DNA from 3 places in the Pectobacterium artocarpous genome. Region 1 is predicted to be linked to each of the others. Evidence: predicted binding sites of a transcription regulator. Region 1 holds the regulator's gene; each other region holds the start of a gene.
The links. Region 1 encodes LexA, which represses DNA repair genes until DNA is damaged. Its sites were predicted from a motif close to TNCTGTATGTACATACAGNA; they were not measured.

Region 2: uvrB (excinuclease ABC subunit UvrB) is a predicted target of LexA. The motif match lies at 3,997-4,016, and genes of this name have one in related genera.
Region 3: uvrA (excinuclease ABC subunit UvrA) is a predicted target of LexA. The motif match lies at 3,153-3,172, and genes of this name have one in related genera.

What each region holds. Positions count from the first base shown of each region.
Region 1 is NZ_JBJXVK010000016.1:19,194-25,427, forward strand. It holds gene plsB (glycerol-3-phosphate 1-O-acyltransferase PlsB) at 1-505, opposite strand, end outside; gene ACKQAD_RS11690 (diacylglycerol kinase) at 633-998, shown strand; gene lexA (transcriptional repressor LexA) at 1,109-1,717, shown strand; gene ACKQAD_RS11700 (CsbD family protein) at 2,195-2,404, shown strand; gene zur (zinc uptake transcriptional repressor Zur) at 2,506-3,015, opposite strand; gene ACKQAD_RS11710 (pirin family protein) at 3,122-3,820, opposite strand; gene ACKQAD_RS11715 (LysR family transcriptional regulator) at 3,934-4,830, shown strand; gene ACKQAD_RS11720 (glutathione S-transferase family protein) at 4,900-5,895, opposite strand; gene ACKQAD_RS11725 (DoxX family protein) at 6,004-6,234, opposite strand, start outside.
Region 2 is NZ_JBJXVK010000007.1:120,314-126,547, forward strand. It holds gene bioB (biotin synthase BioB) at 1-754, shown strand, start outside; gene bioF (8-amino-7-oxononanoate synthase) at 794-1,951, shown strand; gene bioC (malonyl-ACP O-methyltransferase BioC) at 1,932-2,693, shown strand; gene bioD (dethiobiotin synthase) at 2,686-3,366, shown strand; gene uvrB (excinuclease ABC subunit UvrB) at 4,127-6,139, shown strand; gene ACKQAD_RS06610 (VOC family protein) at 6,168-6,234, shown strand, end outside.
Region 3 is NZ_JBJXVK010000002.1:231,721-237,954, reverse strand. It holds gene ACKQAD_RS02110 (secondary thiamine-phosphate synthase enzyme YjbQ) at 1-139, opposite strand, end outside; gene uvrA (excinuclease ABC subunit UvrA) at 155-2,989, opposite strand; gene ACKQAD_RS02100 (single-stranded DNA-binding protein) at 3,321-3,878, shown strand; gene ACKQAD_RS02095 (winged helix-turn-helix transcriptional regulator) at 4,073-4,459, opposite strand; gene ACKQAD_RS02090 (NAD(P)-dependent alcohol dehydrogenase) at 4,572-5,621, shown strand; partial or broken gene ACKQAD_RS02085 (LacI family DNA-binding transcriptional regulator) at 5,887-6,140, shown strand; partial or broken gene ACKQAD_RS02080 (GNAT family N-acetyltransferase) at 6,208-6,234, shown strand, end outside.

The DNA of each region.
Region 1 (6,234 bases):
AGAAGCGGACAAAACTGTCACGCCCTAACCACAGGACGGCAAAGAATTTCTCAATGCCGTTTAGCAATCGCAGATGCGGTGTGGCCTGAGAGTGGCCTTCCCGACCTGGAGAGCGCCCAAACATCACGGAAACTGGCACCATCTGCACGTCTAAATCTGGATTGGCGCGATGCAGATCCAAGTAATCGTGGAACAGTTTGACAGATTTCTGTTTGGGAACGTAATAGCGGAAAACGCGCGGCCCGTCATTAATAAAGACATGGCTAGGGAGTTCGACGCCATTGAATTCGAGCGATTGCGAGGGATCGGGCAAGCCCAATGCCAGGCATTTCGCACGTAGCGTCAAGAGATCCGCCTGAGAGTTGTAAGGCAGAACATAGAGTATAGGACGTGAGGGATCTAACCCCAGCTCGGTCACTGGATCTGCGGGAATAACTTTGCTTTTAACCAGCAGTTTCAGCGGAATATTCAATAAGTTATAGTAAATTTTACGCCAGCCTGACATAACAACTTGGAGCCTCTTGTTAGCAATGCGCCGCAAGGATACCAGAAACTGCAGCGGAGATCTGTGGTGATGAGACAACACAGGCGAGTTAAAATGCGAACTATTTTGCATAAATAGCGGAGGATAAATGAATAAAGCAACGGGGATGACCCGGATTATTAAGGCAACCGGTTATTCTCTTAAGGGACTACAGCAGGCGTGGCAGCATGAGGTGGCCTTTCGTCAGGAAACCATATTGACGATTGTCGGCGTGGTTATTGCGTGTTTGCTGCGGGTTACGCTGGTTGAGAAGCTGCTGCTGATCGGGTCTGTGGTATTGATTATGCTATTTGAGCTGGCTAACAGCGCCATTGAAGCCGTTGTTGATCGCATTGGCCCTGAGCACCACGAATTATCTGGTCGGGCGAAAGATATCGGATCGGCGGCTGTTTTTGTTGCCATCTTGTTAGCTGCTGTCGTGTGGGGCAGCATCCTCTGGCAACATTTTGCCTGACGGTACGCATAAATGAATAAAAGTCAGAGGCTTTGTCTATATCTTCATTCCCAATTGTGGCTTACCTGTATATACTCACAGCAAGACTGTATAAACAACCAGGGGGCGGAATGAAAGTATTAACAGCAAGGCAGCAGCAGGTTTATGACCTGATCCGCGATCATATTGCGCAGACCGGAATGCCGCCAACGCGTGCGGAAATTGCTCAACAACTGGGATTTCGCTCTCCCAATGCGGCTGAAGAACATCTAAAAGCGCTGGCGCGTAAAGGCGTGATTGAAATTGTCTCAGGCGCTTCTCGCGGTATTCGTCTGCTGATGGAAGAAGAAGCGGGTATTCCTCTGGTTGGTCGTGTGGCCGCAGGTGAGCCTCTGCTGGCACAGGAACATATTGAATGTCACTATCAGGTTGACCCTGCTATGTTCAAACCCTGCGCAGATTTTTTGCTGCGGGTGAGCGGCATGTCGATGAAAAATATCGGTATATTGGATGGTGATTTGCTGGCCGTACATAAAACGGAAGATGTGCGCAACGGTCAGATTGTCGTGGCACGCATTGAAGATGAAGTGACGGTAAAACGCCTGAAAAAGCAAGGTAATATGGTGCACCTTCTCGCTGAAAATGAAGAGTTTGCCCCGATTGTTGTCGACCTGAGTGAGCAAAGTTTTTCTATAGAAGGCTTAGCGGTTGGCGTCATTCGCAACAGCGACTGGAGCTGACGGTTCACAGAGATGCACTGCTCATCTGTCCAGTTCAGTGCATCGCGTTCTGCGTGTTAATCGCTTCATGTGTTAAGTGCTCCATGTGTTAATCTGCTAGCAGTATACATTTAGTTACATTTCACGTGAGTTTTCTCCAGCTCTTCTTACCGCCTGTTTTTTCACTGCTTTCTACCGCGTATTTCTTTTCTGTGTGCTCATACTAGTTACAGATTCCTTGTTTTTTATTTTAAGTGAAATATTCGGCTATAATTTTTATTAAGGTAAGCATTTTTATCTTAAGTGATCATTTTGTGATTGATCATTAGCCAGCACATTTAGGTTAGCCCGGTAATCAAGGGAGACAGTGGCGAAGAAAACGATGATGATTCACACGATGATGCTGCTTACTGAATTAACCTATTTATCTGACACTGGCGCCTACGTCGGTAGTCACGATTCCTTGATGCGCAATACACCTAAGGTACGGAGATTCTTATGAATAAAGACCAAGCCAGCGGTAACTGGAAACAGTTTAAAGGTAAAGCGAAAGAGCAATGGGGCAAATTAACGGATGACGACCTGACGGTCATCGAAGGTAAACGTGACCAACTGGTGGGGAGAATCCAAGAGCGTTACGGGTACGAAAAAGAAGCGGCAGAGAAAGAAGTGAAACACTGGGAAGAGCACCACAAATATCACTGGTAGCGAACGCGATACTTATCCGCAGAAAGGGACGATAGCCCTCGAGGCTATCGTTTTTTGTATCTAGAAAACCCTTGCCACACGGGAGGTTCCATCAATGAGCGCTAACGTTTTTTAATCGGAACCGTATGGTCGTGATCGCAATGATCCGGCTGATTGCACGCTGCCACTTCCTGACAGCCGCCACACAGCCCGTGAGCTTCCACAACGCTGTGGCGTAGCGTAAATCCCGACTGCTGTGCCAGGCTACGTAATATTTCTTCCACACCTTCGGTTTGACGTTCCGTGACCTGCCCGCAGCGGTCGCAGATGAACAGAGCCGACGTATGGCTGTGGTCTTCGATATGGTGGCACAGCACGTAGCTGTTGTTTGATTCGACTCGATGAATGAAGCCTTGTTCCAGCAGAAAATCCAGCGCGCGATAGACGGTCGGCGGTTTCGCCTGAGGCTCGGAAACGCGCAGCAGATCCAGCAGGTCATAAGCGCTGATAGCACCGGACTGCTGTGCCATAAGGCGTAAGACCTCTAACCGCTGCGGCGTGAGACGCACGGCGCGCTGCTGACAAATCTGTTCAGCCTGGGCAAGAAGTTTGTCCTGTTTGGTTGAATCCATTGTCATATCATCCTGACGCATTGAGGAACAAGACGGATATCTTACCACGACTGAATAAAAACGCCGAACTGGCAGCGTTTTCCTGCGAAAACAACGAACAGGGAGACTACACGACCAGATCGATGAGCAACGCCCGTAACGGTGCTTCTGCTTGTAGCGTCAACGTGGTTTCTTCTTTGATGAAGGCTCCGTCGCCGCAGTGTAAAGCTTCACTGTGCTGGTCGCCTTTTACCACCATTGAACCATGGATCAACTGAAGGTATGCCTGATTCCCCTGTAGCGCGATCGTGCTTTGCTCATTCTGCTGGAGATCAACATGATGGATCCAAACCTGCTGGCGCAGTTGCAGGCTGTTCTGTTCACCTTCTGGCGAAGCAAGCAGAGTATGACTTGATGAATCCAATTCCATACGCTGTAATGGACTGTTCTCACGGCTCTGGCAGGCGTTCAGCCACAATTGCATACGCGTCAGAGCCTTACTGGCGTTGATATTATGTTCGCTATAGCTGACGTTCGACTGAGTCGCGAGCAACAGAACATCGCCAGCTTTGGCCTGAACGTGGCGGCCGTTGCTGTCGCGGTATTCAGCTTCGCCATGAAGAATAATGTTCAGAATATCAACCTGTGGGTAGGTGCGTGGCTGGAATGATGCCCCCGGCGCTAATACTTCCTGATTGAGCACGCGCAGAGAAGCGTAGCCCAGCAATTGTGGGTCAAAATAGTGACCAAAAGAGAAGGTGTAGCGTGCCTGCAACCAGCCATAGTCGGCTTGGCCGCATTGCCCCGCTGCTCTTCGTGTGATCATAATTTTTATCCCCCCAGATAATTATTTATTAAACCGATAGTAATTGTGTAGACGTTGGATTGTTAGCTAGTTAATCTGGTGGGTATATTCAAAATTCCTGAATGAGTACCAAGATGGCGAAAGAACGAGCATTGACGCTGGAAGCCTTGAGGGTGATGGATGCGATCGATCGTCGTGGCAGCTTTGCCGCTGCGGCAGACGAGTTGGGTAGGGTGCCTTCGGCGCTGAGCTATACCATGCAGAAACTGGAAGAAGAGCTAGATGTGGTGTTGTTCGATCGTTCCGGGCATCGTACTAAATTCACGAATGTCGGGCGCATGCTGCTGGAACGCGGACGTATCCTGCTGGAAGCTGCGGATAAGCTCACGACAGATGCTGAAGCACTGGCGCGAGGTTGGGAAACGCACCTGACGATTGTCACTGAAGCGCTTATTCCGACTCAGCGGCTTTTTCCATTAATCGATAAGCTGGCGCTTAAAGCGAATACGCAAGTATCAATTTTGACGGAAGTGCTGGCGGGGGCGTGGGAACGTCTTGAGCAAGGGCGTGCCGATATCGTGATTGCGCCGGACATGCATTTTCGTGCGTCTTCCGAAATGAATACCCGCAAACTGTACACGATGAATAACGTGTATGTCGCCAGCCCTGAACACCCCATTCATCAGGAACCTGAGCCGCTGTCGGATGCCACTCGTGTGAAATATCGCGGGATTGCGGTGGCGGATACTGCACGCGAACGTCCGGTGCTGACCGTGCAATTGCTCGACAAACAGCAGCGTCTGACGGTGAGCTCGCTGGATGATAAGCGGCGTGCGCTGTTGGCTGGCTTAGGCGTCGCGACAATACCTTATCCGATGGTGGCGCAAGATATTGCCGAAGGGCGTTTGCTGGTTATTGGGCCGGAACATCAGATGGAAAGCCAGATTATTATGGCGTGGCGGCGAGACAGCATGGGCGAGGCGAAATCCTGGTTCCTGCGTGAAATTCCAAAACTGCTTAACCAGCCCTGAGTCCCCACTTTTCTACGGCAAGGTGTCGCTCTACACCTTGCCTTCACTTTATCGCTAATCGACAACATCTCAGTATAAACTGACAAACGTCTTATCACGGTGGTGAGGCTGGTTCAGATCTTGCTCTGGGCCCAGCGAAATCACGCCATGCGGATTAATCGTGCCGTGGCTACGATAGTAGTGGTGACGAATATGCGCCATATCGACGGTATCGGCGATGCCAGGCATCTGATAAATATCACGCAGAAAACCGAACAGATTGGGATAATCGCTCAGGCGATATTTATCGCATTTAAAATGCGTGTTATACACAGGATCGAAACGGATCAGCGTCGTCCACAGGCGCAGATCGGCTTCGGTTAACCGATCACTGGTCAGATAGCGCTGTTTTGCCAGAATAGTTTCCAGATCGGATAACGCGGCAAAAACGGTCGTTGCTGATTCATCATAGGCCGACTGGCTGGTTGCAAAACCGGCTTTATAAACGCCGTTGTTGACCTTGTCGTAAATCCAGCCGTTCAACTCATCAATCCGAGCGCGCAGCGCTTCTGGGTAATAGTCCCCTGCGTTTGCGCCCATGCCATCAAACGCGCTATTCAACATGCGGATGATATCAGCGGATTCGTTACTGACAATGGTGTGCTGCTCGGTGTCCCATAGGACTGGCACGGTCACGCGGCCACTGTAGTCCGGTTTGGCATGCAGGTAGAGTTGGTAGAGGAATTCATGCTGATAGAGCGAGTCTCCCGTCGCGCCGTCAAAGTCAGTGCCGAACGTCCAGCCGTGATCGAGCATTAGCGGATGAACCACCGAAACCGTGATGTGATTCTCTAATCCCTTCAACTGCCGCATAAGCAGCGTGCGGTGCGCCCACGGGCAGGCGAGCGAAACATAGAGATGATAACGACCGGACTGGGCAGGAAAGCCACCGTTGCCTGTGGGGCCGGGGGCACCATTGGGCGTGACCCAGTTGCGGAATGCGGATTCTGAACGCTTGAAGTGGCCGCCGGTAGATTTGGTTTCATACCAGGTATCGTGCCATACGCCGTCAACCAGTTGTCCCATAAATCCTCCCGTTCGTGTGTGATGATAAAACGACGGCAAGCCTTTTATGCTTGCCGTCTAATTTGTGATTCGACTATTAAGTGTAGTACAGGCCGGAAAAGGCTCGTCTTACCACTTTTTGCCCAGCAGGCGGTCGATGCTGAATGCGCCTGGGCCCGTTACCGCCAACAGTAGGTAGCCACCAGCGATGGTCAGGTTTTTCATGAACATCATTTGGTTCATGCCTTCCGCAAAGTTAGTGTGGAAAATCAGTGCGGTCAGCAGCGTAAAGCCCGCGGTGAACAGTGCAACGGTACGCGTCAACAGGCCGAACAGCACCGCCAGACCACCACCCAGTTC
Region 2 (6,234 bases), on a different contig from region 1:
CTTTTGTATGGGAGCCGCGTGGAAAAACCCCCACGAGCGTGACATGCCCTATCTGGAGCAGATGGTAAAAGGTGTCAAAGCGATGGGGATGGAAACCTGCATGACGCTGGGGACGCTGCACAACGATCAGGCCGAGCGTTTGGCCTCCGCTGGACTGGATTTCTATAACCATAACCTCGATACTTCGCCGGAATTTTACGGCAGCATCATCACCACTCGCACGTATCAGGAACGTCTGGATACGCTGGATAAAGTGCGCGGGGCGGGCATTAAAGTTTGCTCAGGCGGCATTGTTGGACTGGGTGAAACGGTGCGCGATCGCGCCGGGCTGTTGGTGCAGTTGGCTAACTTACCGACGCCGCCGGAAAGCGTGCCGATCAACATGCTGGTTAAGGTGAAGGGAACGCCGTTGGCGGAGAATGAGGACGTCGATCCGTTTGATTTCATTCGTACTATTGCCGTTGCACGCATCATGATGCCTGCTTCCTATGTGCGCTTGTCCGCCGGACGCGAGCAGATGAGTGAACAAACGCAGGCGATGTGCTTTATGGCCGGTGCGAATTCCATTTTCTACGGCTGCAAACTGTTAACGACGCCAAATCCGAAGGAAGACAAAGATCTGGCGCTGTTCCTCAAATTAGGTCTGAATCCGCAGCAGACGGCGACCGAATACGGGGATAACCAACAGCAACAGCGACTGGCAGAACAGTTGATTAATGCCGATAGCGAGCAGTTTTATAATGCTGCGGTATAACACATTGTGCACACACTGTCAGGTAAGGTGTGTTGCATCATGAGCTGGCAGCAACGTATTGAAGCTGCGCTGGCGCAGCGACAGCGTGATGATGCGTACCGCGTGAGATTGGCTAATCAAGGTGGCAGCGGACGCTGGCTGATACAGAGCGATCGCTGTTATCTGAATTTTTCCAGCAATGACTATTTGGGGTTGAGTCATCACCCGGAAATTGTGCACGCCTGGCAGCAAGGTGCCGAGCAATACGGTATTGGCAGCGGTGGTTCTGGACATGTGACAGGGTACACCGATGCCCATGCCGCGCTGGAAAGTCAGCTTGCCGACTGGCTGGGTTACCCGCGTGCGCTGCTGTTTATTTCCGGCTATGCCGCGAATCAGGCCGTGGTGGCCGCGTTGGCACAGGCGGAAGACCGTATTTTGGCCGATAAGCTTAGCCACGCGTCGTTGCTGGAAGCGGCTGCACAGTCACCCGCGATCCTGCGGCGTTTTAAACATAATCATCTCGATAACTTGCAAACGCTGCTGGAGAAACCTACAGACGGCCAGACGTTGGTCGTGACCGAAGGGGTTTTCAGCATGGATGGCGACACCGCGCCGCTGTGGGCGTTGCAGGCACAGTGCAGAGCGCACGATGCCTGCCTGATGGTGGATGATGCACACGGAATTGGCGTGCTAGGTGAGGAAGGTCGCGGGAGCTGCTGGCAGCAGGGCGTCAAGCCGGAACTGCTGATTGTCACGTTTGGTAAAGCGTTTGGCGTGTGCGGCGCGGCGGTGCTGTGTGCTGAGCCGCTGGCCGAGTATTTCCTGCAATTCGCCCGTCATTTGATTTACAGCACGTCGATGCCAGCAGCACAGGCCTGTGCGCTGAGCGCAGCACTCAACTGTGTCCGGCAGGGCGATGCGCGGCGTGATGCGTTACAACGCAACATTGCGCAGTTCCGTTCGGGCTTTTCCAATTCGTCCTATCAACTGATGGATTCGCAGAGCGCGATTCAGCCGCTGATTGTTGGCGAGAACGCACGGGCGCTGGCGTTGATGAACCATCTGCGTGAGCAGGGCGTGTGGGTCAGCGCCATGCGACCGCCGACGGTGCCGCCCGGCAGCGCACGCCTGCGGATTACGCTGACAGCGGAACATCAGCCGGAAGATATCAGCCGCTTGCTTACGGTATTACACCATGCTGACAGAAAACTATAACAAGCAGGCGATTGCGCAGGCGTTTGGACGTGCAGCAAGGGGCTATGACCGCTTTTCTGAGCTGCAACGCACCAGCGGGGAACGCCTGCTGGCGCTGATGCCGCCGCACAGCGGTTTACAGTTATTGGATGCGGGGTGCGGAACCGGGCACTTTAGCCGCCGCTGGCGTCAGTGCGGTAAATCGGTGACCGCGCTGGATTTGTCGGTGGAGATGCTGGCGTATGCCCGTGAGCAGCACGTTGCCGATCGTTATCAGGAAGGGGATATCGAAAACCTACCGCTGGCAGATTGCTGTGTAGACATCAGCTATAGCAATCTGGCCATACAATGGTGCGACTCGTTACCGCGTGCGCTGGCGGAGCTGTATCGGGTCACGCGACCGGGGGGCGTGATTGCCTTTTCGACGCTGGCGGACGGTTCTTTAAGCGAACTGTCGCGGGCGTGGCAGCGGCTGGATGGCACGCAGCGGACGAATCGCTTTCTGTCGTTCTCCGCTATCGACGCGGCCTGTCAACCATATCGCTATCATCTGGTGCAGGAACGCGAGGTCTGCTTGTTCCCTGATGTATTGGCGTTAATGAAATCGCTGAAGGGGATTGGGGCGACCTGGCTGCATGAAGGGCGTACACCGGGGCTATTGAGCCGTACGCGACTATCGGCGTTGTCTGCCTGCTATCCGCAAGAGCAGGGCGGCTACCCGCTTAGCTATCAACTGGTTTATGGGGTGATTTATCGTGATTGAGCGCTGGTTTGTGACAGGCACGGATACCGAAGTCGGGAAAACGGTCGCGAGTACGGCGCTGCTTCAGGCTGCGAGTCAGGCCGGATACCGTACCGCAGGCTATAAACCTGTGGCGTCCGGCTGTGAAATGACGGCCGATGGCATTCGTAACAGCGATGCGCTGGCGCTTCAGGCGAATAGTAGCGTCCGGTTGGATTATCAGGCGGTGAACCCGTTGGCGTTTATGGAGCCGACCTCGCCGCATATTATCAGTGCGGTGGAGCAGCGGCCTATTTCCCTCTCTACGCTATCTACAGGACTGCGGGCATTAGAAACGCAGGCGGATTGGCTGTTAGTCGAAGGGGCGGGCGGGTGGTTTACACCGCTGTCGGTGCAGAATACCTTTGCCGATTGGGTGGTTCAGGAACAACTTCCTGTGATTTTGGTGGTTGGCATCAAGCTAGGATGCATCAACCACGCGATGCTCACTGCCCACGCGATTGAACACGCTGGCCTGCGTGTTGTAGGTTGGATCGCAAACGACATCACGCCTCCAGGAAAATGGCACCAGCCGTATCTGCAAACGCTGCAACAGCGCCTGCCCGCGCCAATGCTGGGTGAAATTCCTTATTTATCCGATCTTCAACAGCACAATCTGGGGCAGTATATTGATATTGGGTTATTAGCGGAGTAGTCATTTTTCTAACCCTCGACTGTCTTTAATAATCGCAGTGGGTTTTATTGTTTTTTACCAGCCTCTGTTTTATGAGTGTAAAACCTACATTTTCATCCTTATCAATAGTTAAAACCTTCTTGAGTTTTCCTCTGAATCCCCGTCATGCCTGAATTGTTGCGATGTCGTCCTCTTCTTTTTTAGTCTTTTTCCGTCTAATACTTATGTGATAAATCACAGAAAAAGTGTGAAGAAAATCCATATCAGGGTGGAACATAAATGAAGCGGGTATTTCTCTAACTCAGTACTGATGCGGGGTTGTGGGAGTTATCCACCATTTCTGTGGATAACTATGTGTATTATGGATAGACAACGCGCCCTAACCGAGAGCTGGCGCGGGTTTTCGCCAGGTTGGCGCTATTCTCCACTTTTTTTCTAATCTATTTATTATCATATGCTTAAGTAAAATCAAGCGTCTTAAACATCAACGGTGCGTAGTTGCATAAATTAACGTCACTGCGCATCCCCGCATGTTACGTTTTTACCAAGTCTGGGGATAAATCATGATGATTTTATCTGGTAGATTGAACATAGATGTGCTAGCAAATTCATTTGTCGATTAATCATCCAATCCAGCGATAATTTTCTTGATGCTGTTTTTATATCCAGTATTATTGCGGTGGCGCATTTCGCCATTGGCATTCAGAATAAAATTCCGAGCGTCCACCCACGACCATCGTCTTGAGCGATGCGTAATAACGAATAAGTAGCGTGCTTAACGATGAGTAAAGTATTTACACTGAATTCTGACTTTAAACCGGCAGGCGATCAGCCTGAGGCCATTCGTCGTTTAAAAGAGGGGCTGGAAGATGGGCTGGCGCACCAAACGCTGCTCGGGGTAACCGGCTCAGGTAAGACGTTCACTATCGCCAACGTGATTGCCGACCTCAATCGGCCGACGATGATGTTGGCGCCGAATAAAACGCTGGCCGCTCAGTTGTACGGTGAAATGAAAGAATTCTTCCCCGATAATGCTGTGGAGTACTTCGTCTCGTACTACGACTATTATCAACCGGAAGCTTATGTCCCCAGTTCAGACACCTTCATCGAAAAGGATGCATCGGTTAACGAACATATCGAACAGATGCGTCTCTCCGCGACAAAAGCGCTGCTGGAAAGGCGTGATGTGATCGTCGTGGCTTCAGTCTCCGCTATCTATGGTCTGGGCGATCCCGATCTCTATCTGAAAATGATGTTGCACCTGACGCGGGGGATGCTGATCGACCAGCGTGCTATTTTGCGGCGTTTGGCCGAGTTGCAATATTCCCGTAACGATCAGGCATTCCAGCGCGGTACGTTCCGCGTGCGCGGTGAAGTGATCGATATTTTCCCTGCGGAATCTGACGAAATTGCGCTGCGTGTTGAACTGTTCGATGAAGAAGTGGAACGGCTGTCGCTGTTTGACCCACTGACGGGGCACGTGCTCCAGACGGTGCCACGCTACACCATCTACCCGAAAACGCACTATGTCACGCCGCGTGAGCGTATTTTACAGGCGATGGAAGAGATCAAGGTGGAACTGGCCGATCGCAGAAAGGTGCTGCTGGCGAATGATAAGCTGGTGGAAGAGCAGCGACTAAGCCAGCGCACGCAGTTTGACCTGGAGATGATGAACGAGCTGGGCTATTGCTCCGGTATCGAAAACTACTCGCGATTCCTGTCTGGTCGTGGCCCCGGCGAACCGCCACCGACGCTGTTTGACTATTTGCCAGCGGACGGGCTACTGGTCATTGATGAATCCCACGTTACCGTGCCGCAGATTGGCGGTATGTATCGCGGCGACCGCGCGCGTAAAGAGACACTGGTCGAATACGGTTTCCGGCTACCTTCGGCGTTGGATAACCGTCCGATGAAATTTGAAGAGTTTGAGGCACTGGCTCCGCAGACGATCTACGTGTCTGCGACGCCGGGTAACTATGAGCTGGAAAAATCGGGCGGTGAAGTGATTGATCAGGTGGTGCGTCCCACTGGGTTACTCGATCCCCTTATTGAAGTGCGGCCTGTTGCGACACAGGTGGACGATCTGCTTTCCGAGATTCGCCAGCGCGTGGCGGTCAACGAACGTGTGCTGGTCACGACGCTGACCAAGCGAATGGCGGAAGACCTGACGGAATATCTGGAAGAACACGGCGAGCGGGTGCGTTATCTGCACTCGGATATTGATACCGTCGAACGTGTGGAAATCATCCGTGATTTACGCCTTGGTGAGTTCGACGTGCTGGTGGGGATCAACCTGTTGCGTGAAGGGCTGGATATGCCAGAAGTGTCGCTGGTAGCGATTCTGGATGCGGATAAAGAGGGCTTCCTGCGTTCCGAACGCTCCCTGATCCAGACGATCGGTCGTGCGGCACGTAACCTGCGTGGCAAGGCGATTCTCTATGGCGACAAGATTACGCCATCCATGGCGAAAGCGATTGGCGAAACGGAACGCCGTCGTGAGAAGCAGGAAGCCTACAACACCGAGCACGGAATTGTGCCACAGGGGCTCAATAAGAAAATTTCCGATATTCTGCAACTGGGTCAACCGACAAACAAAGGCAAAGGACGAGGCAACCGTAAAGCGGCAGAGCCGGCCGCACGCTATGAGTTGATGACGCCGAAGGCGCTGGAGCTGAAAATTCGCGAGTTGGAAAGCAAGATGCTGATGCATGCGCAGAATCTGGAATTCGAAGAGGCTGCGGCTTTGCGCGATGAGGTGCAGGCACTGCGCGCGCAATTTATCGCTGCATCCTAACGATGCCAGCGCTCACTGAGGATCAATGATGGACCCTATTATACCAGGTGTTGAAGTGCTGTTTGTGGCGGGTTTCGGGCCGATCGTGAAATCGC
Region 3 (6,234 bases), on a different contig from region 1:
CCGAGGTGTGCTTGATGAACACGTGCATCAGCCCGACGTTTATCTGGTGCAGCGCGGTGACCTGCGCCAGTATCTCGTCAGTCACCAGATGAAAGCCTCTGGCTTTCGGCTTCAGACGGATTTCATACTGTGTCCACATCGCCGTCTTCCCTCATTAGGCTTCGCGGGCCAGAATCGGTCGCAGGAAGCGTGCGGTATGGGACTGTTCGCACTCTGCCACCGTTTCCGGCGTGCCGGAAACCAGAATTTCTCCGCCGCCGCTGCCGCCTTCCGGCCCCAAATCGACAATCCAGTCCGCCGTTTTAATCACATCCAGATTGTGTTCAATCACCACGATGGTATTACCCTGATCGCGCAACTGATGCAGCACAGCCAAAAGCTGCTGAATATCGGCAAAGTGCAGGCCAGTTGTGGGTTCGTCGAGGATATACAGCGTCTGTCCGGTTCCGCGTTTTGACAGCTCGCGAGATAGTTTTACACGCTGCGCTTCCCCGCCGGACAGCGTGGTGGCCGACTGCCCAAGACGAATGTAGGACAGACCAACGTCGATCAGCGTTTGCAGTTTCCGCGCCAGCGCCGGAATGGCATCAAAGAACTCTCGCGCTTCTTCGATAGTCATATCCAGCACTTCATGAATGCCTTTGCCTTTGTATTGAATTTCCAGCGTTTCGCGGTTGTAGCGTTTGCCTTTGCACTGGTCACACGGCACATAGACATCCGGCAGGAAGTGCATTTCCACCTTAATCACACCGTCGCCCTGACAGGCTTCACAACGTCCACCGCGCACATTAAAGCTGAAACGACCGGGGTTGTAGCCGCGGGTACGCGCTTCCGGCACGCCAGCAAACAGCTCACGAATCGGCGTGAAAATACCGGTGTAGGTTGCCGGATTAGAACGCGGTGTGCGGCCAATCGGGCTTTGATCGATATCGATCACCTTATCGAAATGCTCCAGCCCCTGAATCTCGCGGTGAGCGGCGGGCTCCGCCAGCGTTGCACCGTTCAACTGACGCTGCGCCAGTGGGAACAAGGTATCGTTGATCAGAGTCGATTTGCCCGAGCCCGACACGCCGGTGATGCAGGTAAACAGCCCCACCGGCAGCGTCAACGTGACATCTTTCAGGTTGTTGCCTTTCGCGCCGATCAGTTTCAACACTTTGGTCGGATCCGCAGGCACGCGCTGTTTCGGGATTTCGATCTTGCGTTTGCCGCTGAGGAACTGCCCCGTCAACGAATCCGGCACCGCCATGATCTCTTCCATCGTGCCTTCTGCAACAATCTGACCACCGTGCACGCCTGCGCCGGGACCGATATCAATCACATGGTCAGCGGCGCGAATCGCATCTTCATCATGCTCCACCACAATGACGGTATTGCCCAGATTACGCAGATGAATCAGCGTTTCCAGCAGACGTTCGTTGTCCCGCTGGTGCAAACCGATGGACGGTTCATCCAGCACGTACATCACGCCAACTAGCCCGGCACCAATCTGGCTTGCCAGACGAATACGCTGCGCCTCACCGCCGGACAACGTTTCCGCCGAGCGGGAGAGCGACAAATAGTTCAGCCCGACATTCACCAGAAACTTCAGTCGATCGCCAATCTCTTTCAGCACTTTTTCGGCGATTTGGGCGCGCTGCCCGCTGAGCTTCATATTCTGGAAGAACGTCATCGCATGGCCGATGCTCATATCAGAAATCTGCGGCAACGTCGTCTGTTCAACGAACACGTTACGTGCTTCTTCACGCAGGCGCGTCCCGCCACAGCTGGCGCAAGAGCGGTTGCTGATGAACTTCGCCAGCTCTTCACGCACCGCCGTGGATTCCGTCTCTTTATAACGGCGATCCATGTTATGCAGCACGCCTTCGAACGGATGACGGCGTACCGAGGTGTCGCCGCGATCGTTGATATATTTGAATTCGACGTTCTCTTTACCGGAGCCATACAGGATCACTTTCTGTACCGCGGCGCTCAGACTTTCAAACGGGGCATCGACGTCAAATTTGTAATGCTCCGCCAGAGAGCGCAGCATCTGGAAATAGTAGAAGTTACGGCGATCCCAACCGCGAATCGCGCCGCCTGCCAGCGACAGTTCCGCGTTTTGCACCACGCGAGCCGGATCGAAGAACTGCTGCACGCCCAGACCATCACAGCTTGGGCACGCCCCCGCTGGGTTGTTGAACGAGAACATGCGCGGTTCCAGCTCGTGCATGCTGTAGCCGCACACCGGGCAGGCAAAGTTCGCCGAGAACAGCAATTCAGGCTGGGTCGGGTCATCCATATCGGCCACCACCACGCTACCACCAGAGAGATCCAGCGCGGTTTCAAACGACTCCGCCAGCCGCTGCGCCAAATCATCACGTACTTTAAATCGGTCAACGACGACTTCAATGGTGTGCTTTTTCTGTAATTCCAGCTTTGGCGGATCGGATAGATCGCACACGTCGCCGTCGATACGGGCACGGATATAGCCTTGTGAAGCCAGGTTTTCCAGCGTTTTGCTGTGCTCGCCTTTGCGATCTTTCACGATTGGCGCCAGCAGCATCAGGCGTTTGCCTTCCGGCTGCGCCAGCACGTTGTCCACCATCTGACTGACCGTCTGCGCATCCAGCGGCACATCATGCTCAGGACAGCGCGGCTCACCCACACGTGCAAACAGCAAGCGCAGGTAGTCATGAATTTCGGTAATCGTCCCGACCGTGGATCGCGGGTTATGCGAGGTGGATTTCTGTTCGATAGAGATGGCGGGCGACAGCCCTTCGATATGATCGACATCCGGTTTTTCCATCAGCGACAAAAACTGACGGGCGTAAGCGGAGAGGGATTCCACATAGCGACGCTGCCCTTCGGCATACAGCGTGTCAAACGCCAGCGATGACTTACCCGAACCCGACAAGCCAGTGATTACGATCAACTTGTCACGAGGGATTATCAGATTGATATTCTTGAGATTATGGGTACGAGCACCACGAACTTCGATCTTATCCATTCACACACTTCCCGGAATAAAAACGGTTTGTCATCGCCTCTCGAACGGAGAGAACCGGTACGAAACAGGCAATTATGGCATAAAAAAAACGCCGGACGCGTTTTTTAACGTCGCTTGCGACGGCCCGATAGGGTGGCAAGCAGGGATAGCTTGCCATAAAAAGAACTGAATGAATATACAGTGTCCAATTCGTTTATCTTGCAAGCGCTGCAAATCTGACTTTCATTTCTGAAGCTATTTCGCAGGTATGACAGAGAGTTTTCCACATGGTAAGATTGATCGTTTAGACTTAGAAAGTAAATCTACCGATCCATCAGCAGGAGAGACGAGCATGGCCAGCAGAGGCGTTAATAAAGTGATTCTTGTCGGGAATCTGGGACAAGACCCGGAAGTCCGCTATATGCCGAATGGTGGTGCAGTGGCCAACATCACGCTGGCGACATCGGAAAGCTGGCGTGACAAGCAAACCGGTGAGCAGAAAGAGAAAACCGAATGGCACCGTGTCGTGCTGTTTGGCAAGCTGGCGGAAGTCGCAGGTGAATACCTGCGCAAAGGCTCTCAGGTTTACATCGAAGGCGCACTGCAAACCCGTAAATGGGCCGATCAGGCTGGCGTAGAGCGCTACACCACCGAAGTGGTGGTCAACGTCGGTGGCACCATGCAGATGTTAGGTGGACGCCAAGGCGGCGGCGCGGCGGCAGGCGGTAACGCCGGTGGCGGTAACGCCGGTGGCGGTCAACAGCAAGGCGGTTGGGGACAACCTCAGCAACCGCAGGGCGGCACCCCGTTCAGCGGCGGCGGACAAGCTCAGCAGCGCCCAGCGCAAAATAGCGCGCCTGCACAAAGCAACGAACCACCAATGGATTTCGACGACGACATTCCGTTCTAAAGCGTACTCTTTTTAGCATTCTTAACTAAAAATTATAAACCCTGCTCCGGCGGGGTTTTTTTATGCTCTGCCGCATTGATATCGATTTTTGAACGGCGTCGTTTGATGACATGCCAACATCCTTGTCACGAACCCCACCCCCTTGAAGTTCAACCAGCGTCAATACACTCCTAAACACTGACCTTATGAAACCGTTAATTGTCGGTCATCGTCCGGTAACAGGCTTCCATTTCATCCAGTGCGGACTGATTTTCCAGCCCCCACTGGTACATCAGCTCAATAGGTTCGGCAAAGGTTCTGCCAAGTGGTGTCAGACGATAATCCACCTTGGGTGGGATCACGTCATACACATGTCGAACAATCAACCCACGCAGCTCCAGCTCTTTCAGCGTCTGAAACAGCATTTTCTTGGAAATACCCTGCAAGCTACGCTGTAATTCGCCAGTCCGTGCGCGTTCATCCGGCCAGTGATAGAGCGCGTGCAGCACCATCGTGCTCCATTTAACAGAAAAAAGATCCATCAGGCGGCGCGGCGGTGAGTCCGCATAAAAAAAGAGTTTACCGTCAATCCAGGCTGGCATTCATTCGTCCTCCGTTTATGGTCACCAAATGGTGACTACTATCAATATTGAACCATGTTAACTATAGTCTGCTGCCTTGGATTAACTAAAACCAGTTCATTTCTGAGGCACGATGAAAATCAATGCATTAGTCGCATATGACGCGGCAAAACCGTTAACATCTGGTCAGGTCTCGCTACGCCCGCTGCAAAAACAAGATGTCAAAATAGAGATCCTCTACTGCGGCGTGTGCCACTCCGATCTACACATGGCACGTAACGAATGGGCGGTCAGCCGATATCCACTGGTGCCAGGGCACGAAATAGTCGGGCGTGTCGTAGAAGCTGGAGACGAGGTCACCCATTTTAAACCGGGTGATATTGTCGGTGTGGGTGTGATGGTTGACTCCTGCCGTGAGTGTCATTTCTGTCAGCAACACGAAGAACAATACTGCGAAGCGGGGTTTACGGCGACCTACAATGGCCTTGATAAATATACCGGCGGCAGTACCTGGGGCGGCTATGCGCAGAGCGTGATTGTCGATCAACATTTTGTGGTTTCTGTACCGCCAAACCTGCCACTCGCGGGCGTCGCACCGCTGCTGTGTGCGGGCGTAACAGTATGGTCACCGCTACGCCACTTCAACGTCAAAGCAGGCGATCGTGTTGGTGTTGTGGGGTTGGGCGGATTAGGGCATATGGCGGTGAAGCTAGCCAGTGCGATGGGGGCGGACGTTACGCTGTTTACCACGTCGCCACAGAAGGGCGAAGATGCCCGTCGTTTGGGGGCAAAACAGGTGGTAGTTTCGGGCGATGCCGCGCAAATGGCCGCCTGCCAGATCTCGCTGGATATTATCATTGACTGCGTAGCGGCACCGCACAATCTGGATCCTTATCTGGCAACGCTGAAAACCAATGGTCGTCTGGTACTGGTAGGTATTCCAGACCAACCACACGATTCGCCGAATATAACGCCAATGGTCTTTCGACGTTTAAGTATCAGCGGTTCATCAATTGGCAGCATTCAGGAAACTCAGGAGATGCTGGATTTCTGCGGCGAGCACAATATCACCGCCGATATTGAAATGATCTGTGGCGAGGATATCGAGAATGCCTTTGCCCGAATGCTCAACGGTGATGTTAAGTACCGCTTTGTGATAGATATGCAGTCTACTCGCTGGTAACCAAGACGACTGTCTGCGTGTGGCTGGTGAATCAAACACCTTCACCAGCCTTATTCGAAATAGGTTGAGTCGTCGATAATCAACACGTCATCATGATTTTTGTTGGCATTTTTTATAACGACAACGAAAACAAACCGTAAGAAACATGATAATAAGAAACGTGCTGTTCGCCGTTCTGGCTTCGACACTAACCTGCCACATTTCTGGGGACCTGCTCTTTCTGTGGTTATCCCTGAAGGATGTTTCCCAGTTAGCAGGTGTATCAATGATGACGGTTTCACGTATCATCAACCATCGCGAAAGCGTTCGCCCCGAAACCAGACAACGCGTTATGCAGGCGGTGCAAACACTTAATTACATCCCCGACCATTCCGCACGGAAAATACGCACTCAGCACAACAGCGCGGCGACGATTGCGATCCTGGCGAGAGATACCGCAACGACACCTTTCTCCTCTCCGTCGAAATTTTATTGCCGATAGAACAAACCGCTCGAGAAAAAGGCTGGAATAGCGTTCTTAATCCGGACTCGTCGCGTGTCCCCACTGCATCGGCCCCCAATGTTTACTCATGGGATGATGTTGATGAAACTCATCGACTATGCGAGAGAAAAG